3 regions of the Lysinibacillus sp. GbtcB16 genome follow, and region 3 is predicted to be linked to each of the others. Evidence: riboswitches for the same ligand, from Rfam matches in the RefSeq annotation. Region 3 holds a riboswitch; each other region holds the start of a gene.
The links. A riboswitch is a leader RNA that binds a small molecule or an ion and turns the genes downstream of it on or off. The one in region 3 is predicted to bind thiamine pyrophosphate.
Positions count from the first base shown of each region.

Region 1 (8,350 bases), 1.6 Mb from region 3:
TGCTAATCTACAATGTTATGAAGGAGATTTCGTAAGGAGTCTTGAATTCAATACAAAAGAAACTAAAGTAAGCTGGAGATAGGCTTTTAGACATGATTGATGAAGGAACGAAAAAATTCTTTATTAAAATATAGGCAAAATGGCAATTTTGTCATTCGTTCATTCCTTTGGTAGAATAGAAGTCTAACTTTATTCATTTACATGACAATGACGTATTAGAACATCAATTATATTGCAACTAAATAAGCTACGATGCGTCAGGTGTTTACGGATACTAGTGGTAGTCTGTCTTGCTTAAATTCCAATTTTAAGCAACTGTTGAAGATGTTTACTATTAAAATGTATATTAAAACTGTGAGCAATTTTTAAAAATTTAATTGGACCTGTCGCTAACTATTGACAGGAAATGCTATTATTATTAGGATGAGAACATAAATAGAACAAGTGTTTGTTTTTTGGAGGGGAATTTTTTTGACGAATAAACAGTCACCTAGCGTCTATAATGATGACGCTATACAAGTATTAGAAGGATTAGAAGCGGTGCGCAAACGACCAGGCATGTATATCGGTTCCACAGATGGCCGTGGACTTCATCACCTTGTGTATGAAATCGTTGATAATGCGGTGGATGAAGCATTGGCTGGCTTTGGATCTCATATTATTGTCAAGATTCACAAAGACCAGAGTATTAGCGTACGCGACTTTGGCCGTGGAATGCCAACTGGTATGCATAAGATGGGTAAACCTACTCCTGAAATTATTTTTACCGTCCTTCATGCAGGTGGTAAGTTTGGACAAGGCGGATATAAAACGAGTGGCGGCTTGCACGGTGTAGGTTCTTCTGTCGTGAATGCGCTATCAACATTTTTAGAAGTAACCATCCATCGTGATGGCAAAAAATATCGCCAGCGCTTCGAGCATGGTGGACATCCAGTGACAACACTTGAAGAAATTGGTCAAACGAAGCAGACAGGTACGCTTGTTCATTTCCTACCTGATGAAACGATTTTCTCTGTTACAAAATATAATTATGATACGTTAGCAGAACGTTTAAGGGAGTCAGCTTTTTTATTAAAGGGCTTAAAAATTGAATTAATTGATGAGCGCGAGGAAGGCAAAAATGATGTGTTCTTTTATGAGAACGGCATTGAAGCTTTCGTTGCGTATTTGAATGAAGAGAAAGATGTTCTTCATCCTGTGAAGTATGTGGAAGGTATTCAAGATGATATTGAAGTAGAGTTTGCTTTCCAATATAACGACGGTTATTCTGAAACGATTTTGTCGTTTGTTAATAATGTACGAACACGAGATGGCGGTACCCATGAAACAGGTGCAAAAGCAGCTCTGACGCGTGTCTTTAATGAATACGCAAGAAAAATTGGCTTATTAAAGGATAAGGATAAAAACTTAGAAGGAACGGATATTCGAGAGGGCTTAGCTGCTATCGTATCTGTCCGTATTCCAGAACACTTATTACAATTTGAAGGACAAACAAAGGGCAAGCTTGGTACAAGTGAGGCTCGTTCAGCAGTAGATAGTGTGGTGTCTGAGCAAATTTTATATGTGCTAGAGGAAAATGCTGAATTGTCTGCTTCTCTTGTGCGTAAAGCAATTCGTGCGCAGCAAGTACGTGAAGCGGCTCGTAAAGCTCGTGAGGATGCGCGAAATGGTAAGAAAAACAAAAAGGGTAGTACGATTCTGTCAGGTAAATTAACACCTGCACAGTCACGTAATGCGGCGAAAAATGAATTATATTTAGTCGAAGGTGATTCAGCGGGTGGTTCTGCAAAACAAGGTCGCGATCGTACATTCCAGGCGATATTACCACTGCGCGGGAAAGTGATTAACACGGAAAAAGCAAAACTCCAGGATATTATGAAAAACGAAGAGATTTCAACGATTATTCATGCGATTGGTGCAGGTGTTGGAACAGATTTTGCAGTAGAGGATTCAGCCTACAATAAAGTAGTCATAATGACTGATGCTGATACGGATGGCGCTCATATTCAAGTATTGCTATTAACGTTCTTCTACCGTTATATGCGTCCGCTCATAGAGGCTGGTAAAGTCTTTATTGCATTACCGCCACTATATAAAGTTTCTAAAGGGACTGGCAAAAAAGAAGTAATTGAATATGCTTGGACAGAAAACGATTTACAAAAGGCCATCAAACAAGTTGGAAAGGGTTACATATTACAGCGCTATAAAGGTCTTGGTGAGATGAATGCAGACCAGCTATGGGATACAACAATGAACCCTGACACACGTACATTAATTCGTGTCACAATCGAGGATGGTGCACGTGCAGAGAGACGTGTCACGACATTAATGGGCGATAAGGTAGAGCCGCGTCGTAAATGGATCGAAGCCAATGTAGACTTCGGTATGGAGGATGATGCTAACATTTTAGAAAATGAATTCATCCAACAAGAGGAGGGCCAAGCATGAGTAGCACAGAAAAGTTTCAAGATTTACCTTTAGAAGAAGTAATGGGTGACCGTTTTGGTCGCTATAGTAAATATATTATTCAAGACCGCGCGTTGCCAGATGCACGTGACGGTCTTAAACCTGTACAGCGTCGTATTTTATATGCGATGTTTACAGAAGGCAATACACACGAAAAACCTTTCCGTAAATCAGCTAAAACAGTCGGTAATGTAATCGGTAATTACCATCCACACGGAGATAGCTCTGTCTATGAGGCGATGGTACGTATGAGTCAGGATTGGAAAGCTCGTCATATGCTCATTGAAATGCATGGGAATAATGGTTCAGTTGATGGAGATCCGCCAGCTGCCATGCGTTATACTGAGGCAAGATTATCTGCGATTGCGGGTGAAATGTTACGAGATATCGGGAAGAAAACGGTTGAATTCGTACCAAACTTCGATGATCAGGATATGGAGCCAACTGTTTTACCAGCACGTTTCCCTAATTTACTAGTCAACGGCTCTACAGGGATATCTGCGGGTTATGCAACAGATATTCCACCTCATGCACTAGATGAAGTGCTGGATGCTGTATTGATGCGCTTAGACAAGCCTACTGCAACAGTGGATGAATTAATGACAGTACTCAAAGGTCCAGATTTCCCAACAGGCGGTATTATTCAAGGTGTGGACGGCATTAAAAAGGCATATGAAACAGGGCGCGGTAAAATTATAGTTCGTGCGCAGGCTGTGGTGGAACCTATTAAGGGTGGCAAAGAGCAAATCGTTGTTACCGAATTACCATACGATGTGAATAAAGCGAATCTTGTAAAAAAAATTGATGAGCAGCGTGTAGATAAACGCCTTGAAGGGATTGCTGAAATTCGTGATGAATCTGACCGTACAGGGTTACGTGTCGTAATCGAGCTGAAAAAGGATGTTCCTGGACAAGGGATTTTACAGTACTTATTTAAAACAACAGATTTACAAGTAGCTTACAATTTTAATATGATTGCGATTCATAATCGTCGCCCAACGATGATGACATTGCCATTATTATTGGATGCCTATATTACTCACCAAAAAGAAGTGGTCACAAATCGTTCTATATATGATTTACAAAAGGCTAAGGATCGTTCCCATATTGTAGATGGATTAATTAAAGCATTGTCTATTTTAGATGAAGTCATTGCGACAATTCGTTCTTCTAATGATAAGAAGGATGCCAAGCTTAATTTACAGGCAAAGTTCGATTTTACCGAGGTACAAGCAGAGGCGATTGTGAGCCTGCAATTATATCGTTTAACGAATACCGATATTACAGAGCTCCGCCAAGAACAGGATGATTTAAATAAATTGATTGCCAAGCTAGAAGGAATTTTACAAAGCGAGGCCAAGCTTGTACGTGTCATTAAACAAGAATTACTAGATATTAAAAAACGCTTCACAGAGCCGCGTCGCTCGAGAATTGAACAAGAAATAGAAGAAATTAAAATTACATTAGATGTCCTTGTTCCAAGTGAAGAGGTTGTGGTGACTGTCACGAAAGATGGCTATATTAAACGTACTTCTACACGATCCCATGCCGCTTCCAATGGTCAAGATTTTGCGATGAAGGATTCCGATTATTTATTGTATGAAGCAAACTTAAATACGCAGCATCATCTATTGTTATTTACAAATAGAGGGAATTATATTTATCAGCCAGTTCACGAATTGCCTGATATTCGTTGGAAGGACCTTGGTCAGCATATTTCTAGTATTGTGCCAACAAGTGAAGATGAATCAATTATTGCCGTCTATGGCTTTGAAACATTTGAACAACCAAATACGTATATTTTAACTGCTACGAAAGATGGACAAATTAAACGTTCACCGCTCGCAGATTATGCAGTGACGCGTTACTCGAAGCCGATTAAAACAATGAATGTTAAAGCGGGCGATGCAATGATTTATGCATCATTTATGACGGATGATGTGGAATTGCTCTTAACAACTGATACGGCGTATGCTATTCGATTCCCTATCGAGGAATTACCGGTTACTGGTGTGAAAACAGGTGGCGTTAAAGGGATTACGTTAAAAGATGGAGAAGCTTTAGTTGGGGTCAATGTTCTACAGCCAGATGAAACACAATATGTCGTTATTGTGACACAACGAGGGGCTGTCAAGAAAATGAATGTCGCAGAGGTAGAAGTAGCGGGTCGTGCCAAACGCGGCCTTAAAGTCCTAACAGAATTAAAAGCAAATCCTCACCGAATTGTCGCTGTTATTCAAGCGACAGACGATGAACAGGTTGTGATTGAAACTGAAAAAGGCGTCCAAGAATTTATTGATGTTCATGCATTGACGCGTGCTGATCGCCATTCTAATGGTTCATTTAAAGTGGATATTGCAACAGATGGAGCCATTTCCCATGTCTTAACGGCCAAAAAAGAACAAAAACCAAGCTAAAACTATGCCCAGTTTCTATCTAGTAGAGCTGGGCTATTTGTTGGAGTGGAACAACTATCTAAAAATAGCATCTTGTCATTTTAGATCAACTATGGGTATAATAATCATCGAAAAGTTCATAGCGAAAGAATGTAGGGGGGCTAGTTATGGCTAGCTGAGATTGTGTCCGATAGACACTGACCCTTTGAACCTGATTTGGCTCGTACCAGCGTAGGGAACATCTATTCAAAAAAGCAAAAGTTTTGGAGATTGATTGCAATACGTCTGGGAGGAATCCTAGGCGTTTTTTTGTTTTCCAAGCAATATCTTACCAACCGTATATTACGCTTTCTTCTGGTGACAACATTCATTCATGAACACTTTCATATTACAAACTGGGAGGACTTAGCATGAAAAAATGGTTATTTATTCTATTAGCGGCACTATTGATGTTAGTGGGCTGTAGCGACAAGGAGGACAAGCAAGCTGCTGATACAAAGAAAAAGGTGTCAGTGGTTCTCGATTGGACACCAAATACGAATCATACAGGATTGTATGTTGCGAAAAAGCTCGGTTATTTTGAAGATCAGGGCTTAGATGTTGAGATTATTATGCCAGGAGAGGCAGGAGCCGATCAGCTCGTAGCTTCTGGTAAGGCAGAATTTGGCGTGAGCTATCAGGAGGGCATTACACAGGCTCGTGTTCAGGCTGTGCCACTTGTCTCAATAGCGGCCATCATCCAGCATAATACATCTGGATTTGCTTCTGTAGCATCAAAGGGTATTACATCTCCAAAGGACTTTGAAGGAAAAACATATGGTGGTTGGGGAGCGCCACTCGAACAAGCCGTATTACAATCATTAATGCAAAAAGAAAACGCTGATATAAATAAATTAGATATTGTCAATGCGGGAGATTTAGATTTCTTCACGATGATGAAAAAAGACATCGACTTTGCTTGGATTTATTATGCTTGGACAGGGATTGAGGCAGAGCTTCGTGGGGAAAAGATTAATATGCTGTATTTAACAGACTACAGTAATCAGTTAGATTACTATACACCTGTTTTAGCAACTAATGAAAAAATGATTCAAAACAATCCAGACATCGTCAAAGCTTTTGTTGCAGCTGCATCGAAGGGCTATGAATATGCGATCGAGCATCCAAATGAAGCGGCTGATATTTTACTAGAAGCGGCACCTGACTTAGATAAGGAGTTAGTGCATAAAAGCCAAGAGTGGTTGGCTGATAAATATCAGGACGATGCTAAACAATGGGGAGAGCAAAAGTTTTCAGTGTGGGAAAACTATGCTAAATGGATGTCGAGCAACAAAGTATTAGAAGGCGAATTTGATGCTAAACAAGCGTTTACGAATGAGTTTTTACCAAAAAAGGAGGCCAATTAACATGGCAAATTCATTGATCAGTGTCCAAATCATTCCAAAGACAGAAAAGTATGAGGATGTCATCCCTTATGTAGATGCGGCCATTGCAGTTATTGATGCATCTGGTGTGAAGTATGAGGTTCATCCACTTGAAACAACGATGGAGGGTGAGCTTCCAGTGCTTCTTCAAATCATTGAGAAAATGAATGTTAAGATGGTCGAGCTAGGAGCCATTAATGTCATTACACAAGTAAAAATTTTATATCAACCAAACGGGATTACAATGGCTACATTAACGGAGAAATATCAATCATGAAACGGGCATTACAAAAAGGAAGGACGATAATTTTTATCGCCTTCCTCTTATTCATATGGGAGCTTGTTGTGCATATAGCTGATGTTCCTCCTTGGCTCCTTCCAGCACCAAGCATAATTGTAGTAGAAGGCTTTCAATCGTATCAGACGTTCCTGCCACATGCTCTGGCTACCGTGCAATTAGCTTTACTAGGACTTGCTATTGGGGTTGGCTGTGGTCTAACAGTGGCAATTGTTTTGCATCGTTTTACTTTTATTCGGTCATTATTTTATCCGATTCTCATTATGTCGCAAAACATACCGATTCTTGTGTTAGCACCCCTCCTTATTATTTGGTTTGGCTTTGGCTTATTACCAAAGCTTATCATTATTTGTCTTGTTTGCTTTTTCCCTATTGTCATTGCGGCAATGGACGGTTTTCGCCAAACAGCACCCGAGTTAAAGCATTATTTTGAAATGATTGGTGCAACGAAGGCTCAAACGTTTTGGAAACTAGAATGGCCACATGCCTACCCAGCAATTTTTTCGGGTGTGAAAATTGCTGCAACGTATAGCGTAATGGGGGCAGTCATTGCGGAGTGGCTTGGTGCGAAAAAGGGAATTGGTGTATACATGACCTTAGCACAATCCTCCTTCCGTACAGATCGAGTGTTTGTCGCAATTTTTGCGATTGTCTTGTTAAGCTTATTGTTATTTAGTAGTATTCGTTTGCTTGAAAAATTAATGGTAAAGGGGAGAGGTTATCATGCTCAGCATTCAAAACATCGCTAAGTCCTTTAACAGTCTACATGTTCTTGATGATATTTCCTTTGATGTCAAGGATGGTGAGTTTGTGGCCATTGTAGGTCCATCCGGCAGTGGTAAAAGTACCCTTTTTCAATTAATTGGTGGGGTCTCTTCGGTTGATCAAGGGGCGATTTTATTAAATGGAGAGGAAATCCAACGAAAAAGAGGAACAATTGGCTATATGCCACAGCAGCCCTGTCTACTGCCTTGGCGTACTATTTTAGAGAATGTAACAATTGTTGAGGAATTGCAGCAAAAGCCTAATGTTGAACGTGCAAAGGGGTGGCTAGAAAAGGTAGGACTTGCTTCCTTTAGCCATGCTTATCCAAACGAGCTATCTGGAGGGATGCAACAACGTGTATCCTTCATCCGTGCCATTGTCAGTGATAAACCTATTTTATGTCTAGATGAACCATTTTCTGCGCTCGATGAATTTACAAGATTGGAAATGCAGGCATGGCTACTGTCCATTTGGGAAGAACATCGGAAATCCATCTTATTTGTCACACATAGTATTGAGGAGGCACTCTTTTTAGCAGATCGTATACTTGTTTTATCGAAACGGCCAGCAACGGTGAAAAAAGAAATCATTGTGCCATTTGAGCGTCCTCGCAAAGAAGAAATTCGTCATTCGGCCACATTCACAGCCTTGAAGCAACAGTTATTCAAGTATTTACAGGAAGAAAAGGGGGATTTGCATGTTGATTGATGCCCATATTCATTTAGATCAGTATAAGGACGTGGAAATACCTTCTTTATTGGAAGAAGTAGAGGCACTAATTGCGGTGAGTATGCAGCTGTCCTCCTGTCAAAAGACGTTGAATTTAGCGAAGGTCTATCCCAAAGTGAAGGCAGCTTTTGGTTTCCATCCCGAACAGCCTTTACCGAGTGAAATAGAAGAGAAAGCTTTATTTAAATGGATTCGCGCCCATAGTGATGAGATGATAGCAGTCGGTGAGGTCGGTTTACCTTATTATTTAAGGCAAGAACAAGTTTTGGATG
Region 1 covers NZ_JAGXJV010000001.1:1,836,213-1,844,562, reverse strand. Annotated here, with positions in the region: gene parE (DNA topoisomerase IV subunit B) at 472-2,448, shown strand; gene parC (DNA topoisomerase IV subunit A) at 2,445-4,883, shown strand; TPP riboswitch at 5,007-5,117, shown strand; gene KVT27_RS09215 (ABC transporter substrate-binding protein) at 5,273-6,268, shown strand; gene KVT27_RS09210 (thiamine-binding protein) at 6,270-6,563, shown strand; gene KVT27_RS09205 (ABC transporter permease) at 6,560-7,333, shown strand; gene KVT27_RS09200 (ABC transporter ATP-binding protein) at 7,308-8,057, shown strand; gene KVT27_RS09195 (TatD family hydrolase) at 8,047-8,350, shown strand, end outside.
Region 1: it holds a riboswitch for thiamine pyrophosphate, as region 3 does, so the genes downstream of both, KVT27_RS09215 (ABC transporter substrate-binding protein) here and thiW (energy coupling factor transporter S component ThiW) in region 3, are expected to answer to the same signal.

Region 2 (8,350 bases), on a different contig from region 3:
TATTCAGGTTATGACAGAGGAGCAAGCTCGTGAGCTACCATACAACCCATTCGATTTAACAAAAGTATGGTATAAAAAAGATTTCCCATTAATTCCTGTAGGTGAGTTTGAGTTAAATAAAAACCCGGACAACTACTTTGCAGAAGTGGAACAAGCTGCCTTTGCACCATCTAACATCGTCCCTGGTATTAGCTTCTCACCAGATAAAATGTTACAAGGTCGTATCTTTGCCTATGCGGATGCACAACGCTACCGTTTAGGTGTAAACCACTATATGCTTCCTGTTAACGCACCAAAGTGTCCATTCCGTACTTTCCACCGAGATGGCTCTATGCGTTTTGACGGCAACCTTGGATCAACACTAGGCTATGAACCAAATAGCTATGGTGAATGGGAACATAATTTAGACCATAAAGAGCCTGAGTTACGCATTGATGGTCATGCAGGAATTCATGATTTCCGTGAAGACGATAGTAATTACTTCGAGCAACCAGGTAAACTTTTCCGCCTAATGACTGCGGAAGAACAACAACGTCTATTTGAAAATACGGCTAATGATATGGCTTCTGTTGAGGAATTCATCAAACGCCGTCACATTCTTCACTGCTATTTAGCTGATCCAGCATATGGTGAAGGTGTCGCAAAAGCAATGGGTCTTTCATTAGAAGGTATGGATCTTACAAATCCATACGTAAAACAACCAACAAACGTTTAATATTCCACTTATTATTGATATCCAAATCCAACTTTTCTCCATGTGAATGTATAATTCACATGGAGCTTTTTTGTATTCGTCTAGGTTTAAGCGTTCATTTCTATTTGCAAAGGCATATATTCCTTTTTTTCATCTCCCTATTAAGTTATGAAACCAACATAAAAAAGGCTCGTGTCTAGAAATAAACACAAGCCTTGCATTATTATTATTGGTAGATTTGACTACCTGCCTTTTTAAACTCCGCTGACTTTTCCCTCATACCTTCATGGATGGCTTCTGTTGTATTTAAATCCTTTTCCTTAGCATAATTACGAATATCCTGAGAAATTCTCATGCTACAAAATTTAGGCCCGCACATTGAACAAAAATGAGCCGTTTTGGCTCCTTCAGCTGGCAATGTTTCATCATGATATTCTACTGCACGCTCTGGATCAAGAGAAAGGTTAAATTGATCGCGCCAGCGGAACTCAAAACGCGCTTTGGACAGTGCATCATCCCGTTGCTGTGCACCTGGGTGGCCCTTTGCTAAATCTGCAGCATGTGCAGCAATTTTATAAGTAATAACCCCTACTCGAACATCCTCCCGATTAGGTAAACCTAAATGTTCCTTCGGTGTCACGTAGCAGAGCATAGCTGTACCAAACCAACCAATCATTGCTGCTCCAATAGCAGATGTAATATGGTCATAACCTGGCGCAATATCTGTTGTCAATGGACCTAATGTATAGAAGGGAGCTTCCTTACAAACCTCTAATTGCTTGTCCATATTTTCTTTAATCAAATGCATGGGAACATGACCTGGACCCTCCACCATTACTTGAACATCATGCTTCCATGCGATTTCCGTTAATTCACCTAATGTTTCCAGCTCCGCGAATTGTGCTTCATCGTTAGCATCCGCGATTGACCCTGGGCGTAAGCCATCTCCTAATGAGAAGGCTACATCATAAGCTTTCATAATTTCGCATATTTCCTCAAAATGAGTATAGAGGAAGTTCTCTTGATGATGGTATAAGCACCACTGCGCCATAATGGATCCACCCCGAGACACAATGCCCGTTACACGGCTTGCCGTAAGAGGAACGTAACGTAAAAGGACACCTGCATGAATAGTGAAATAATCTACCCCTTGCTCCGCTTGTTCAATAAGCGTATCACGGTACACCTCCCACGTTAAATCCTCAGCGACACCATTCACTTTTTCTAATGCCTGATAAATTGGTACTGTCCCAACGGGTACTGCAGCATTTCGAATAATCCATTCTCTCGTTGTATGAATATGCTTGCCAGTTGATAGATCCATAATATTATCAGCACCCCAGCGTGTAGCCCATGTCATTTTTTCGACCTCCTCTGCAATCGAGGATGATACAGCTGAATTTCCAATGTTCGCATTAATTTTCACATGGAAGTTACGACCGATAATCATTGGCTCTGCCTCTGGATGATTAATATTGGAAGGCATAATAGCTCGGCCTGCTGCAATCTCTGAACGTACGAAATCTGGGTCCATATTTTCGCGTATCGCTACAAATTCCATCTCAGGTGTAATAATTCCTTTTCGAGCATAATGAAGCTGTGTGACATTTCCATCCTTTTTTGCACGTAAAGGCTTTCTCACCAATTCCGGAAAGACGTTTTCATGGATACGCGGATCATCAGCGCGACGGAAACCATTATCCTCCGGTTTAATCGTACGCCCTCCGTATTCCTCAACATCCCCTCGCTCTTGTATCCAAGTACTTCGTAAAGCAGGTAAGCCCTTTGTAATATCCACACGAAAGGCCGGATCTGTATATGGGCCACTCGTATCATACACCCGAATGGGGGCATTTTCTTCATCTCCAAAGCTACCAGTCGTCGGACTTAATGCAATTTCACGCATTGGTACTAAAATATCTGGACGAGATCCTTCCACATAAACCTTTTTACTTCCTTCAAAGTTAGACATAATCGTAATGTTCTTTTCACTAATTGCTGACATGAGCTACTTCTCTCCCTTAAATGTATTTTAAGCAAGGACCGAATCTAGCTCACCCAACAATCAATACAATAAATAAAGGCCGAATCCAAAATAATAATTGGATCCGGCCATGAATGTAAAGGGTCTATTGATTGCACGTAATAGGCAATAGCTTCTTAACTTTCCCACGCTGGTATGAGCCAGATCAGGTCCAAAGGGTCAAGAAACCTCTATGCGTTTCCCTCTCAGCCTGACTCATCAGACTCCCCTAGTTAATACTATTCAGTTTGATGCTAGTGTAGCAGATATTGCTAAGAGATGGAAGATATCATTAAAATATTTTCTATTAGGTAAACAATACATCCGCAATATAAATCACAATCGTGACCGTTATACAACTCACAATGGTTGAGAATAAAACAGTTTGAGCAGCTGTTGCGGACTCTACATCATATTCTAATGCTAGACTTGAACTGTTGCGGGATGTGGGAAAAGCACTCGCTATAAATAATGATTGTGCCACAACCCCATCTAAACCTAGCGCATAGATAATGACTAAAGCCACGGCTGGTCCGATAAATAATCGTGTGAAGCAGCTGACGAATACTGTTTTATTAAACATCGTTTTGATCTCCAGCTGAGACAATTGGGCTCCTAGCGTGATTAATGCAACGGCAATAAAACCATCTGCTACATGGTCTATTGGTATTTTAATAAACTGCGGAATGCCAATATCAAAATAATTCATGGCCACTCCGATTATTAGAGCGTGAATAATAGGCATTTTTATAAAATCCTTAAAAATCGTCATGCCCGATTTAGTAGAGGAAATTAAATTATATAAACCATACGTATATGTTGTCATGTTTTGAAAGATAACGAGTATAACCTGGATGGCTACACCGATAGGTTGAGTGGCAAAAATCATTTGAGCTACCGGAATCCCATAGTTCCCAGAGTTAATGAGTACTACACTATTTTTAAAAACAGCCGCCTCAGTTTTGGCGAGGCCAAGCCCTTTCGCTAAAAAGTGACTAAGCAGCATTTGACTCCCGATAAAAAGTACAACAAACAATCCGACTTCTCCTAGAACAGACAGCTTTATATTCGTCTCATATAAATTAATAAATACAGCGGCTGGCATAAAACAATATGTAATAAGCTGTGATAATGCTTTTAAATTAAAGCGAAATTTCTTTTGTAGAATAGCACCTAGTACAAGTAATACTAAAATAGGTGCGACAATTTGAAAGAAAATCATTCCAAGATACACCATATTGATGTCCCTCCTCCCTTTTAATAGTAGTGTCGATCATGCACTAGGTCAATGCCACTTACTTTCATAATTAAAACCGTTGACTTCCACTACGGACGGGGCGCGCCTTGTTCATATGGTTGAAAAGATTCAAAAAATCAAATCAATGAAAGAGAACAATGTACACAATGTAAGAATTACCTAAACTCATTCATTTAGGACTGTGTATGATTGGGCAGCAAAGAACTATTTTTAATGAAGGATAAATAAAAAGGGAATCGAGCATGATCTTCTCGATTCCTTTTATCAAAAAGTCTGAGCTACCTTTAGATTCTAGGTGGCCTTTTTCTTTACGCAAGCTTAAATCTATTAACAACCTCTTGCAGTTCATTAGAGATATCATTCATATTTTGCATAGACTCTGCCACTTTTTGCAATTCAGCTTGTTGGTCCATTGCAGAGGCACTTACTTGCTCAGCAGAGGCCGCTGTTTCCTCTGAGATTGCCGAAATACTTTGAATGGACATAATCGCTTGATTTTTATGCTCTAACATAGTAGACAACTGTGTCATTAGTTCACTAATAGAAGTTGCAATTGCACGTGACAAATCACTATTATCTTTAAAGGCCAATTGCGTGCTTTGTACGGACTCATTTTGAGATTGCATTAAGTCTGCATTTGATGCAATGACTGCAACTGTTTGCTGAGAATTTTCTAAAATACTTTCTACCGTGCTTTTAATAATTTCTGTTTCAGTTTTTGATTGCTCTGCCAATTTTCTTACTTCTTCCGCCACGACGGCAAAACCTTTTCCATGCTCACCAGCTCGTGCAGCCTCAATACTTGCATTTAAAGCTAATAGATTAGTTTGCTCCGTAATGCTTTGAATGGAGGCAATAATTTGATTAATATTGGCAATATTAGAAGCTAGCGATTCCATTTGCTGCTGAATACGGCCGTTCATCTCATTCGTCTCTAAATTATGTTCATGTAAACTTTGAACCTCTTGCATGCCTTTTTCTGTTGTCACATTTGTCTTGTGAGATAAATCGTCCATTTCATTCGAAAGTGCAGTAATGGCGTCTATTTGTTCCGATAAATCCATCATACGATAGTTCGTTTCTTCAGTATCTTCTGATTGCTTCGATGCACCCTGTGCAATTTCATTAATGGCTACTGATACCTCTTGACTAGAGGACACGATTTCAGTAAACGCCTCATGGACCTGATTAGAAGATTGGTTCAATAGAGTCGTGGAGTTTAACACGGCTTTAATAGCACTATTAGTTTTTTCCAACATATTATTATAGGCCAGTGCGACTGCCCCAATTTCATCTTGTTTAATATATTTCTCCTCTACTTTTTGTGTTAAATCTCCTGCTGCTGCTGTTTCAATTGAAGCACGTAAAAACTTGAGCGGCTTTAACTGTTTGTAAATAAATAGTACACTTGCAGCAGTCATCAGGGCTACCATTATAATGGATGCAATAATCGTATATACAAATACATGGTTATATGTTTCTAAAATTTTTGATTCAGCTAATACGATTTGAACGGTCCAAGTTTCGTCAATGTCCTCTAAAATCATTGGAGCAAACACATTATAAGCTTTATCCTTTAGTTCATTAGACTCTATGTACATACTTGTTAGCTCGCCGTTTTCCATTGTCTTACTTATGCTTGTCCAAGCAGAGTCATCTTGCATATTTTGACCGTCCAGCTCTTTACCGAAACTGTTAGCTGTTAGTACACCGTTATTTGTAATAATTGCTGCATAGCCGCCTTCCGGAGCAACAGACATTGTCAGCTCATTTAAATAATCTATCGACACATCCGCCGTCAATACACCAAAAAACTTCCCTGAAGCATTGACTAATGGTACAGAAATTGTGGTCATTAGTACGGTTTGACCGTTTACACTATAGTCATAGGGCTCCGTTAAAACAGTCCGTCCCTCTTCTTTTGGTACCCAGTACCATTGGGATACATTTTTATCATCTACACCTTCAATAAGAGTGGTCGTTATTTCATTCCCATTTTTACTTAAGTATGGCCCAAAACGTTTTTTGGAATCTACCAATGTAGCCTCATCATTTGGGTTTACAATAAGAGAATTCTGTTCAAAGATAGCTCCTACCCCTAATAAATCATCATTATTGGCTAAATTATTTTCCATGATGTCTAAAACACCTTTGGTAGATAGCGTCTTATTCTTCTCCATACTTTCAACGATCCGTTTCGTTGTTTGTAATGTTGTATTGGCTTTTTTAAAGCGCTCGCTCATAATCGCCGCTGATGATTCAGCCGTTTGCAATGTTCCATACTCTGCATCTTTAACACTTTGCTTTTTTATAATAATCCCCGTTGTCACTGTATAGGATAAAAATAATACTAGAAACAATCCTATTATTAGGGAAGATAGTTTCAATGCAATTCCTCTTGATTTCTTCATCACAAACACCCCCACTTTTATAAATAATCATAATGGATGGAAGGTCGTATCTCAATAAAATATTTAGCGAATAAAGTAGAAATTTACATAATTATAGATAAAAATACAGGCATATTAATAGATTTTCCTTATATATTTCAAAGTACTTATGACTCATTCGAGTTGCACCAATTAGTAAAACATACACTTAAAATACTAAATTATAGTAAAATATGGTATATTATTTATTAGATAAAATGATTGGAGTGACTTGCATGACAAATAAAGCGCTATCAACATTAATAGCCACGGCGATGACAGCGACACTAGTATTACCAGTGTCTACTGCACAAGCCTCTTCTTCCCTAAATCAATCAAGCTTATATGAAGCACAGTTTCAAGTTGCAGCAACAAAAAAAGTGGTCGGCAATGCCGTAACGATTAAAAACATTACAAATGATACGGTCATTACATCAAACGGTACATTTAGAATCCACAATGATTTAAAGCCCCTTTTTGATCATTCAAACAAAACAGCATTAACGAATGCATCGGCCACCATTGTCGTAAAAAACAAGCAAATTATTGATGTGACATCATTAACATTAAATAAAGCTGGTACGAGCAAAAAATCAGTATATTTTGATGGGGGTGACGCTCATGTTTCTGGTGATGTTACTGTGAACGCAGATTATGTAAACATACAAGACATTACAATTGATGGTCAGCTAATCATTACAAACAGAGTAAAAAAAGCTATTACACTTGATGACGTTTCTGTGAGCGATACGATTACACTAAAACCACTAATTATAAAGAAGAATGACTGGCTGTATGTTACGCTAAGAGATATGAAATCATCTACTATCAATGTAGCACGTACGAAGGTGAATATATCTTCTGACCAAGCGCTTTCTAAAATTGATATAGGAGGTAAAGTTCCTACTTTTGAGTTGAAGGCAAATGTGGAAAAGCTAACAATCAATGTAGAGGAAAACTTCAACCTTTTCGGCGAGGGTAAAATTGAACAAATCATTGTCAAAGGCGGATCAAAAGTAGCATTAAACTCCGGACACCAGGTGGGTAAAGTTCAAGTGGACAATAAAAGCGTTTCCGTTATCCTACCTGTTATTGATAAAAAAGAGCTAACTACGCTACTAGCATCCCCCCCTTACGTACAGGTTTCTATAAATGGATACGATATTTTAACAACTGACAAATGGACAATGCAGGTTGATCGTAATATTTTTGATTCTGCTGTGACCAGCGCCAGAGCTGTAGCAAACAACAATAGCGCCTCACAAGAACAAGTAAAGAATGCTATTACACAATACAGAAATGCTTTATCCGTCTATCAAACTGCTCAAAAGTACGGCTTAAAATATGGCTATGGCTACGGCAATAGCGATAAAGCTACTCTTCAATCTTTAATTAATTCAATTCAGTATGTAACGGTTTCGTGGGGCTCAGATGTTTACCATAATAATCCATGGACAACGCAAGCTGAGAGAAACGCTATAGATTCCGCCGTTTCAGCTGCTCAAGCAGTTGTTAATAATTATTACGCTACTCAAACTGATATTACCAGTGCTATCAATAACTTAAACAATGCTATTTGGACTTATAAGAGTGCTTTTAAGTATAATAATAATTATTATTATGGTAATAAATACAGCTTACAAACGCTTGTTAATCAAGCAAAAGGGATATATGTGACTGTTTCAGAGGATGGATCGGGTTTATCGTCTAATACCAATTGGACAACATATATGGAATGGTACATTTTCGACTCGGCCGTATCATACGCTGAAACGTTTTTATCTAATAATTATTTCTCTGACTACGAAGTCTCATATGTCATTAATTATTTAAACAGCGCTATTTCAACCTATAAAGGCCAGTATAAAAAAGGGAAAGATTAAATTCTTTCAGCATGAAAAATAAAACAATGATGCTGACAAAACAAATCAATGAATATAACGTTT
Region 2 covers NZ_JAGXJV010000008.1:109,047-117,396, reverse strand. Annotated here, with positions in the region: gene KVT27_RS19950 (catalase) at 1-715, shown strand, start outside; gene thiC (phosphomethylpyrimidine synthase ThiC) at 921-2,699, opposite strand; TPP riboswitch at 2,844-2,958, opposite strand; gene KVT27_RS19940 (AEC family transporter) at 3,025-3,954, opposite strand; gene KVT27_RS19935 (methyl-accepting chemotaxis protein) at 4,284-6,386, opposite strand; gene KVT27_RS19930 (hypothetical protein) at 6,641-8,287, shown strand.
Region 2: it holds a riboswitch for thiamine pyrophosphate, as region 3 does, so the genes downstream of both, thiC (phosphomethylpyrimidine synthase ThiC) here and thiW (energy coupling factor transporter S component ThiW) in region 3, are expected to answer to the same signal.

Region 3 (8,350 bases):
TACTTTATTAAAAGATTTTTAGATGAACAAGAAATGCGCGTACACATTTTACTTGATACCACAAAATCAATGGGGACAGATGCCAAGTGGATTTTTGCTCGTCAAATAGTGGCATCCCTTGGTTTTATGGTACTTGGTCGAGACGATCGTTTGTCTTTTTCATTTTTACAGGATGATGCGAAGCCACCGTTTCGTCGGAAGGGCGCTATGTATCGCCGAGCATTTTTACAAATAGTGACAGATATAGAGGAAGCGAGTTATTCGAATCCTTTTGCGCAGGGTGCCTTAAAGGCTTTACCAAAAGACAGTACAGTGTTATTTATTGTGACAGATGGACTAGAGTCCATCGAGGAATGGGAGCAACTTTTAAAAAGGCTACCACGCTATGCTGGTGATGTCCGTATTTTACAAATTGTGACGCAAGAAGAGCTATCACCAAACTATTCGGGTGATGTTCGTCTTCTTGATCGTGAAACAGGTAATGAAGTCAATGTGACAATGTCCACTAAAGTTCTAGAAACCTATCACGCAAGACGTTTATTACATGAAGAAGAATTTGAAGCCATTTGTCGTCGTTTCGGCATTCGGAAATTACAATTGAAGGTGGAAGATGGTTTGCAACAGGCAATCTTTCAGCAATTATTAAAAGCACATTGGATTAGGTGAGGTGAGCCGTATTGGGCTTTAGTCAAATCATATTTAGCTGGACGGCCATCATCCCGGTCATTGTCCTACTCTATTATTTCTTTCGAAAAAAATATACAGATCAGACGGTTTCTTCAACACTTTTCTGGTCTGAGATTATGCAGGAAACACGGGTATCTCCTTATTTAAAGCATTTGCAAAAGAATGCCCTACTGTATTTGCAGTTACTAGCATTGCTACTCCTTGTGTTGGCACTCATGAATCCCTATGTGAAAAAATCAACGATTGTTGGTGAGCAAACTATATTTATTGTTGATACTTCTGCGACAATGTTAGCTGGTAAGGGGCAATCTACCTTTGACACACATAAACAGGAAATGCTGACGCTTATAGATGAATTAAATGGGAGACCGGTCACGCTAATTACGACTGGTTCAGCTCCAAAAGCGATTTTACAGCAAGAGACAAATATTAAAGATATCGAAAAAGGTATTAAAGACTTACAAGTAACCTATGAAACGGCAGAAATGGATAAGGCGCTTGATGTGGCTCAAGCATTTGTTGGAGACACACCGACTTCAATCTATGTATTTACAGATACACTCGATAAAAAACAACTACCTATGAACAAGGACTCTGTTAAATGGCTGGTAAGAGGTGCTACGAAGGACTTAACAAATATTGCTATTACTCGATTTGCTGCAACAACAGATGGACAGGCTACAATGGCGCTTGTGCAGCTTCATAATGATACAGACATTGAGCAAAAGGTCACACTAGCATTACTTAATGAAGAGGGTAAAGAGCTGGTAGCTGAGAATATCGCTGTGCCTCCAAAGGAAGAGATAACAAAAACCTTCAAGGAGTTACCTTTAGAAAAATCAATGACAGCAATCATTGATGTACGAGATGATTATGCAGTAGATAATCAACAAACAGTTTTACTACAAACAGCTACTTCAAAAATTGTGGTTGATCAGGGCATGCATCAATTGATTCAAAAAGGGTTTCAATCGGTAAGTACGGGTGTGAAAATCGTTCCGCCTTTACAAGTAGTAGACAATCAGGATGCCACGGTGATCACTAATCAAGCTGAATTGCTGGAAAAGATGGACAAACCTCTTGTGTTATTTGGCCGTGATGATGCCGAAAAAGTAGAGGTAAGTGGCATAGTAAGTACTAAAAGTGATGCTTTATTTGCTTTTAGCGAGCTCAAGGATGTTTATGTTAGCGCCTTGTATCCTGGATTTGCAAATTATCAAACTATCGCTACTGTTGGAGAACAGCCGTTTATACAGCGCTCTCCTAAAGGGGATATCGTCGTCTTAGCAGATATTGCAGATACGGATTGGCCACTACATCCATCATTCCCGTTATTCTTATGGAGTACTGAACAGCAGTTATCAGAATCCATTGATTCACTCGGTATTTTCACACCAAATGAACAAAGAGTAGTAGCTTTAGCGCAGGAAGACTGGAGTGTATATTCACAAGAAGATGAATTTCTTTCATTAGTTACGGATGGTATGCTAACTGCGCCAACAAAACCAGGCATCTATTTTGTGCGTTCTAATAATGAAGAAAAACATTTTATTGTACAATTGCAGGCGCAAGAACGTGTTATTGAACAAGGAACAAGCTATGCATTAGGGGATATTTCTGATAACGGAAAGGCTGAGATTTCGAAGGCTTCTTTTGTCCCTTGGCTAATTCTAATTATTTTAGTTTTACTTGTTTCAGAGTGGGAGGTGCAACGACGTCGTGGATTTACGAATTGATATGCCATTAATATTGTTGCTATTACTTCCATTGCTCATCTATTTTGGTTGGACCTATTGGCGAGAACGACAGCGACTAAAAAAGAGTCATGCTATCGTACTTATGATTCGCATGCTTGCGGTAGGCTGTTTAGTTTTCGCATTGGCAGGGCCGTATCTTTTATTACCTATAAAAGAAGAACAAATCGTGTATCTAATTGACCGCTCAGCTTCCATGAATGGGACTGAGGATGAGATGGTACAGTTTATACAGGATAGTTTACAATCGAAAAAAGACGAACAGCTTGCAGGGCTGTATTCATTCTCATCAACATTACAAACAGAAGCCATTTTGACTAAAACATTAAAGGAAGTACCAAAGTTTACGGAAATAAAGGCTACTGATCAAACGAATATAGAACAAAGCCTGCAACTTGCCACAGGTATTATAGATCCGAAAAAAGCAACACGCTTAGTGCTCTTAACAGACGGCAATGAGACAAAGGGCAATGCTTTAGATTTCGCCACGAAGTTTAAAGGCTCCAATATTAGTGTGGATGTTGTGCCCTTTAGTCAGCCTGTTGTGAATGATGTTTCATTAAAAAGCTTTGTGTCCCCACAAGTTGCCTATGTGGGTGAGCAACAACAACTGGTAACAGAAGTGCATGCAACTTCAGCTGGAAAGGGCGAGCTACTATTATATGAAAATGATGAACTGATTCATCGTGAGGCAGTTGAGCTAGCCGAAGGAACGAATATGTTTACCTATAAACATGCAGCGACTGGTGAAGGGCTGGTGAAATATGAAGCCGTTGTTCAAGTAGGACAAGACGCAATATTTGAAAACAATAAATTAACAAGTGTCACAATGGTACAAAGCGAACCACATTTACTCATTGTGAATGGCTATGAAACAGCTTCACCAATAGCGGAGGCACTCGGTCAGCAATCAATAGCCTATGATGTAAAATCACCTGAAAGCTTACCAAATGAACTCTCCAGTTATTTGCAATATAATGCCATTATTTTCGATAATGTGCCAGGACATTTAGTCGGTGAGGCGAAAATGAGTGTGATAGAGCAAGCGGTCAAAAACTTTGGTGTTGGTTTTGCAATGGTTGGTGGAGAAAATAGCTTTGGTTTAGGTGGTTATTTTAAAACGCCAATTGAAACATTATTACCTGTTGAAATGGAAATTAAGGGGAAAGAACAATTACCTTCATTAGGACTTGTCATTGTATTAGATCGCTCTGGTAGTATGTCAGGATCCAAGCTAGAGCTTGCGAAGGAAGCGGCAGCACGTTCAGTTGAGATGCTACGTGATGAAGATACATTAGGATTTATAGCATTTGATGATCGGCCTTGGGAAATTATAGAGACTGGTCCTCTGAACAATAAAGAAGAGGCAGTGGATACCATTTTATCTGTTACACCGGGAGGCGGGACAGAAATCTATGGTTCACTTGCAAAAGCATATGAAAACCTAGCAGATATAAAACTGCAACGTAAGCATATTATACTTTTAACAGATGGACAATCACAGTCAGGAAATTATGAAGATTTAATTGAACAAGGAAAAGATAGTGGAATAACTTTATCGACAGTGGCTATTGGTCAAGATGCGGATGCTAACTTATTGGAAGCTCTGAGTGAGATGGGAAGCGGACGTTTCTACAATGTTATCGATGAGCAAACTATTCCTTCCATTTTATCTCGTGAAACAGCTATGATTTCCCGTACGTACATTGAGGATAACCCATTCTATCCAATACTTTATAATGCAGGGGGATGGAATACACTATTTGCCAATGGGGTTCCACAAATGAATGCTTATATCGGAACAACCGCAAAGCAGGGTGCTACCGTCGTGGCTGAAAGCGAAAAAGAAGATCCGGTGTTAGCACAATGGCAATACGGTCTTGGCAAAACATTCGCATTCACTTCTGATTCAACAGGAAAGTGGTCAGGCGACTGGGCAAGATGGCAAAACTGGGGCACATTTTGGCAAACGCTTATTTCACAAATGCTCCCAAGTTATAATGATGTTGCCTATGATGTAAGAATAGAATCAGATGGGTCCTTTATGATTACAGATCCTACAAATGAAGCAGCCTTTTTAGATATTGTTGCGGTTAATGAAGCTGGTGAAGAGTTAGACACACAGCTTGAAACTATATCAGCCTCTCAGGTTCGTGCTGTAGTACAAGCTGACCCGGGGTTAATCTTCTTCCGTATCGCTGATGAAAAGGAAACGATTTATCAGGCTGGATTAAGTGTTCCCTATAGTGCTGAGTATGAACTTCTTCCTGCTAATGATAAATTAATAGAAGAATTAACCGAACAAACTGGTGGTGCTGTTTTAAAAGAACCACAAGAAGTGTTCCGTGACTTTACAAAGCGAGGGGCGGATCGTCAAAACATTGCGACATGGCTTCTCCTTGCAGGTATGCTCTTATTCTTTATTGATATTACAATAAGACGCTTTGGCTGGAATTTCCTAACGAAGCCAAAGAAAAAGGGGCAACTTGTAGAAAATCCCCCCGTACAGGCAGAAGATACGAATGTAGCACAATTATTAAAGGGTATGAAAAAACGCCAATAATTTAGTTAGATGAAAGCAGTGTGAATTATTTCGCACTGCTTTTTGTATATATGCATGGAGAGAAATCCTCTAAGTTATATCAACGACGTTCTTTAATAAAGAGAGCGGGAATTAAAATATTTTACTAGCACCGTTTTACGCAAACTGCTAGCTACTACAATACCTAAGATTGCTCCAATTGAACTTGATATTAAAAAGGCAGGCATGAAAAATAAGGCCGCTACGGATGTGCCCATAAGTATCTTTGCATAGGGTACTGCTACAAGTGATGCGAGAAGACCAGTGCCGATCACTTCACCCATACCGGCTAACCACATTTTACAGCTATATTTATAGGCAAGCCCTGCGCATAATGCACCAATAATACTACCAGGAATGGCTAACAGTGAGCCTGTTCCTGTAAGGATACGAATGATAGCCGTCACAAAGGCCACTACAACTGTAGGTAAGGGTCCAAGTATAATGGCTCCTATTACGTTAATAGCGTGCTGTATAGGGTAGGCACGAGCAATCCCAGTTGGAATGGAGATGAACGTAGAGCCTGCAACGGCAATCGCTACTAATAAAGCCATAATTGTTAATTTTCGAATAGACATGATAGGTGCGCTCCTTTTCGTTTTAGCCACTAGGAAAATGAAAAAAGCCGCTTCCTTCAAACGACAGGAAGCGGCCTTGCTTATACACTGAAAATAGCAAGAAGCGCCACTTCCCTCCGCTAGCATGAACTAGATCAGGTTCGAAGGGTCCGTATATAACCATATACGTCTCAGCCTTTAAAAGACTCCCCTAGTGGTAAAAATTTTTCTATTTTTTAGAAGTGTAACATACTTGAATCAATAGTCAATAAGCTTTGATGATTAGTGTGAATCTGGATGCATAAGCTGTGGTGCCTTTTTCAATGTCCAAATCAGGGCAAGGAAGAAGCAGGCTAATAAGATAATGGCACCAAATATATAAGGACTATTCATATTCCAGTCAAATAAGAAACCAGCTAAAGCGGGTCCAATCATATTTCCAAGACTCATATAGGCATTGTTCAAGCCGGCTGCAAATCCTTGCTCTGTTTCAGCAAGTTTTGAGATGAGTGTATTAACAGCTGGACGAATTAACGTTGTTGCCGTTGAGAAAATGGTTGCTACAACTAATATTAGTGCAAAACCTGAAACAAATAATATTAAGAAAATAGCAACGGAGGCAATAAATAAATTGACCAAAACTACTTTCATTTCACCAAAGCGTTTAAAGAGTGGCGTTATGATAAACATCTGTACGATTACCCCAAATGCTCCACCAACAACTAGAATGGTAGCAATATCGCCAGGTGAGTAATTAAATTTTTCTGTCACAAATAGGGATAAGGTTGTTTGGAAGTTAGCAATCCCAAATGAGAATACCATCATAATAATTAACATAACAAAATAAGGCATATGTACAGAGCGAGCCATCTGTTTCACCAGATTATCTTGCTTTTGTCTATTTTGCGCAGTATTTGGCTTTGTAGATGGTAATAAAAAGTACGATAAAATAGACGCTAAAATGGCGGCAGCTCCCGCCATGAAAAATGGAAAATGTAAGCTAACCTTTGCGAGGAAACCACCAATTCCAGGGCCAATCATAAAGCCGAACGACATTGCAGCTCCTAACATACTCATTCCTTTTCCGCGTTCTTCATAAGTTGTCACGTCTGCTACAAAAGCCATAATAGGAGGTGCAACAAATGCAGAGCCAAGGCCACCTAAAAAGCGTGCCAAAAAGAGCATCCAAACATCTGTAGAGAGGCCAAAACCGATTTGTGCAAGTCCTGTTAGTATAAGACCGAAAATAATTAAATTTTTCCGCCCATACAGGTCAGAAAGATTCCCAGCAATTGGAGAAAATACGAATTGAGCCAAGGCGAACGTAGCAATAAGCATGCCTAGAACTTGTCCTGCTGCTCCAAATATTCTTAAATATTCCGGCATTACAGGAATAATAATTCCAATACTCCCCATTGCGATAAACATATTAAACATTAATATATACAAAGCCGCCTTATTGGACTTCTGCTGGGTCATCGAAAAACCCCCTTTATGTAATCAAATATAGTACAGTCTATCATAAAGAATTATAGCTGGCTAATAGTTGAGATTGCTGTAACTGATCCGATCGTTAGAATGGTTTTTCAGAAAAGTTTTTTTCTCAGAAAACTTCACAATGGAATATCATCTAATTGATTAATAAACATGAATAGTTAGGGGGAAGTGAGAGCGTATAGACTTTTGCCTATAAGCAATTTTTGTTGAAATGAAATAGCGTGATAAAAGTGAATAATATTGTTTAGATGAAGCTATGATGAGCAGATGTAATGGCACGTAGAATACATGGTCTTTTCATGGATAAAGAAGTGCAAATGATTGTTAGCAATTTAAACATAGACAAAGGGATTATAGGAGAGGGGGCTGTGAAGATGATCTACCACAGGCTACTAGTAGAATTGCTTTTTGAATATAGTCAAACAACTGAATGCTTACAGAAAAAGAGCGATTTGGTTTCTAGACCAAATCGCTCTTATAAATTATCGAATACTCATTTTAAATTCTAAAAACAGTTCATTATATTTACCTAAGTAATCTGGGCCTAAGTTTTTGTAGACCTCTAATGTATCACGTTGCTCTTCAGAAGGGTAATAGCGTTCATCAGCAACTACTTCTGGGTCCATTAAGTCCATCGCAGCGATATTAGGCGTCGAATAGCCAACATAATCGGCATTTTGAGCACCAGATTCAGCACTTAGCATAAAATTGATAAAGGCATGTGCACCATCAATATTTTTTGAGGTTTTTGGAATAACCATATTATCGAACCATAAATTGGAACCCTCTTCAGGAACAGCAAAGTCCAACTCTTCATTTTCAGACATCATGTCCGCTGCCTGACCAGACCAAGTGAGGGCCACTGTTGCTTCATTATTGATCATTAATGGCGTAATTTCATCCCCAATGATCGCTTTTACGTTTGGCGCAAGTGTAATCAGCTTGTCAGTTGCTTCACGCAGTTCATCGTTATCCAATGAATTCAAGGAGTGTCCAAGACTATTTAAACCCATCCCAATCACTTCGCGGGCACCGTCTACTAAAAATACTTTTCTTTTTAGTGAAGGGTCCCATAAGTCATCCCAGGAGGAGAAATCTAAGTTCCCAACTAGCTTTGGGTTATAAACAATTCCTACTGTTCCCCAGAAATAAGGAACTGAATATTGATTGTTATCATCGAATGGTAAATCTAAAAAGTATGGATCAATATTTTTTAAATTCGGGATTTTCGCTTTGTCTAAAGGAATCAATAAATTATCTTCCTTCATTTTTTC
Region 3 covers NZ_JAGXJV010000001.1:242,628-250,977, forward strand. Annotated here, with positions in the region: gene KVT27_RS01210 (DUF58 domain-containing protein) at 1-666, shown strand, start outside; gene KVT27_RS01215 (vWA domain-containing protein) at 678-2,423, shown strand; gene KVT27_RS01220 (VWA domain-containing protein) at 2,407-5,004, shown strand; gene thiW (energy coupling factor transporter S component ThiW) at 5,097-5,600, opposite strand; TPP riboswitch at 5,695-5,802, opposite strand; gene KVT27_RS01230 (MFS transporter) at 5,862-7,058, opposite strand; gene KVT27_RS01235 (ABC transporter substrate-binding protein) at 7,559-8,350, opposite strand, start outside.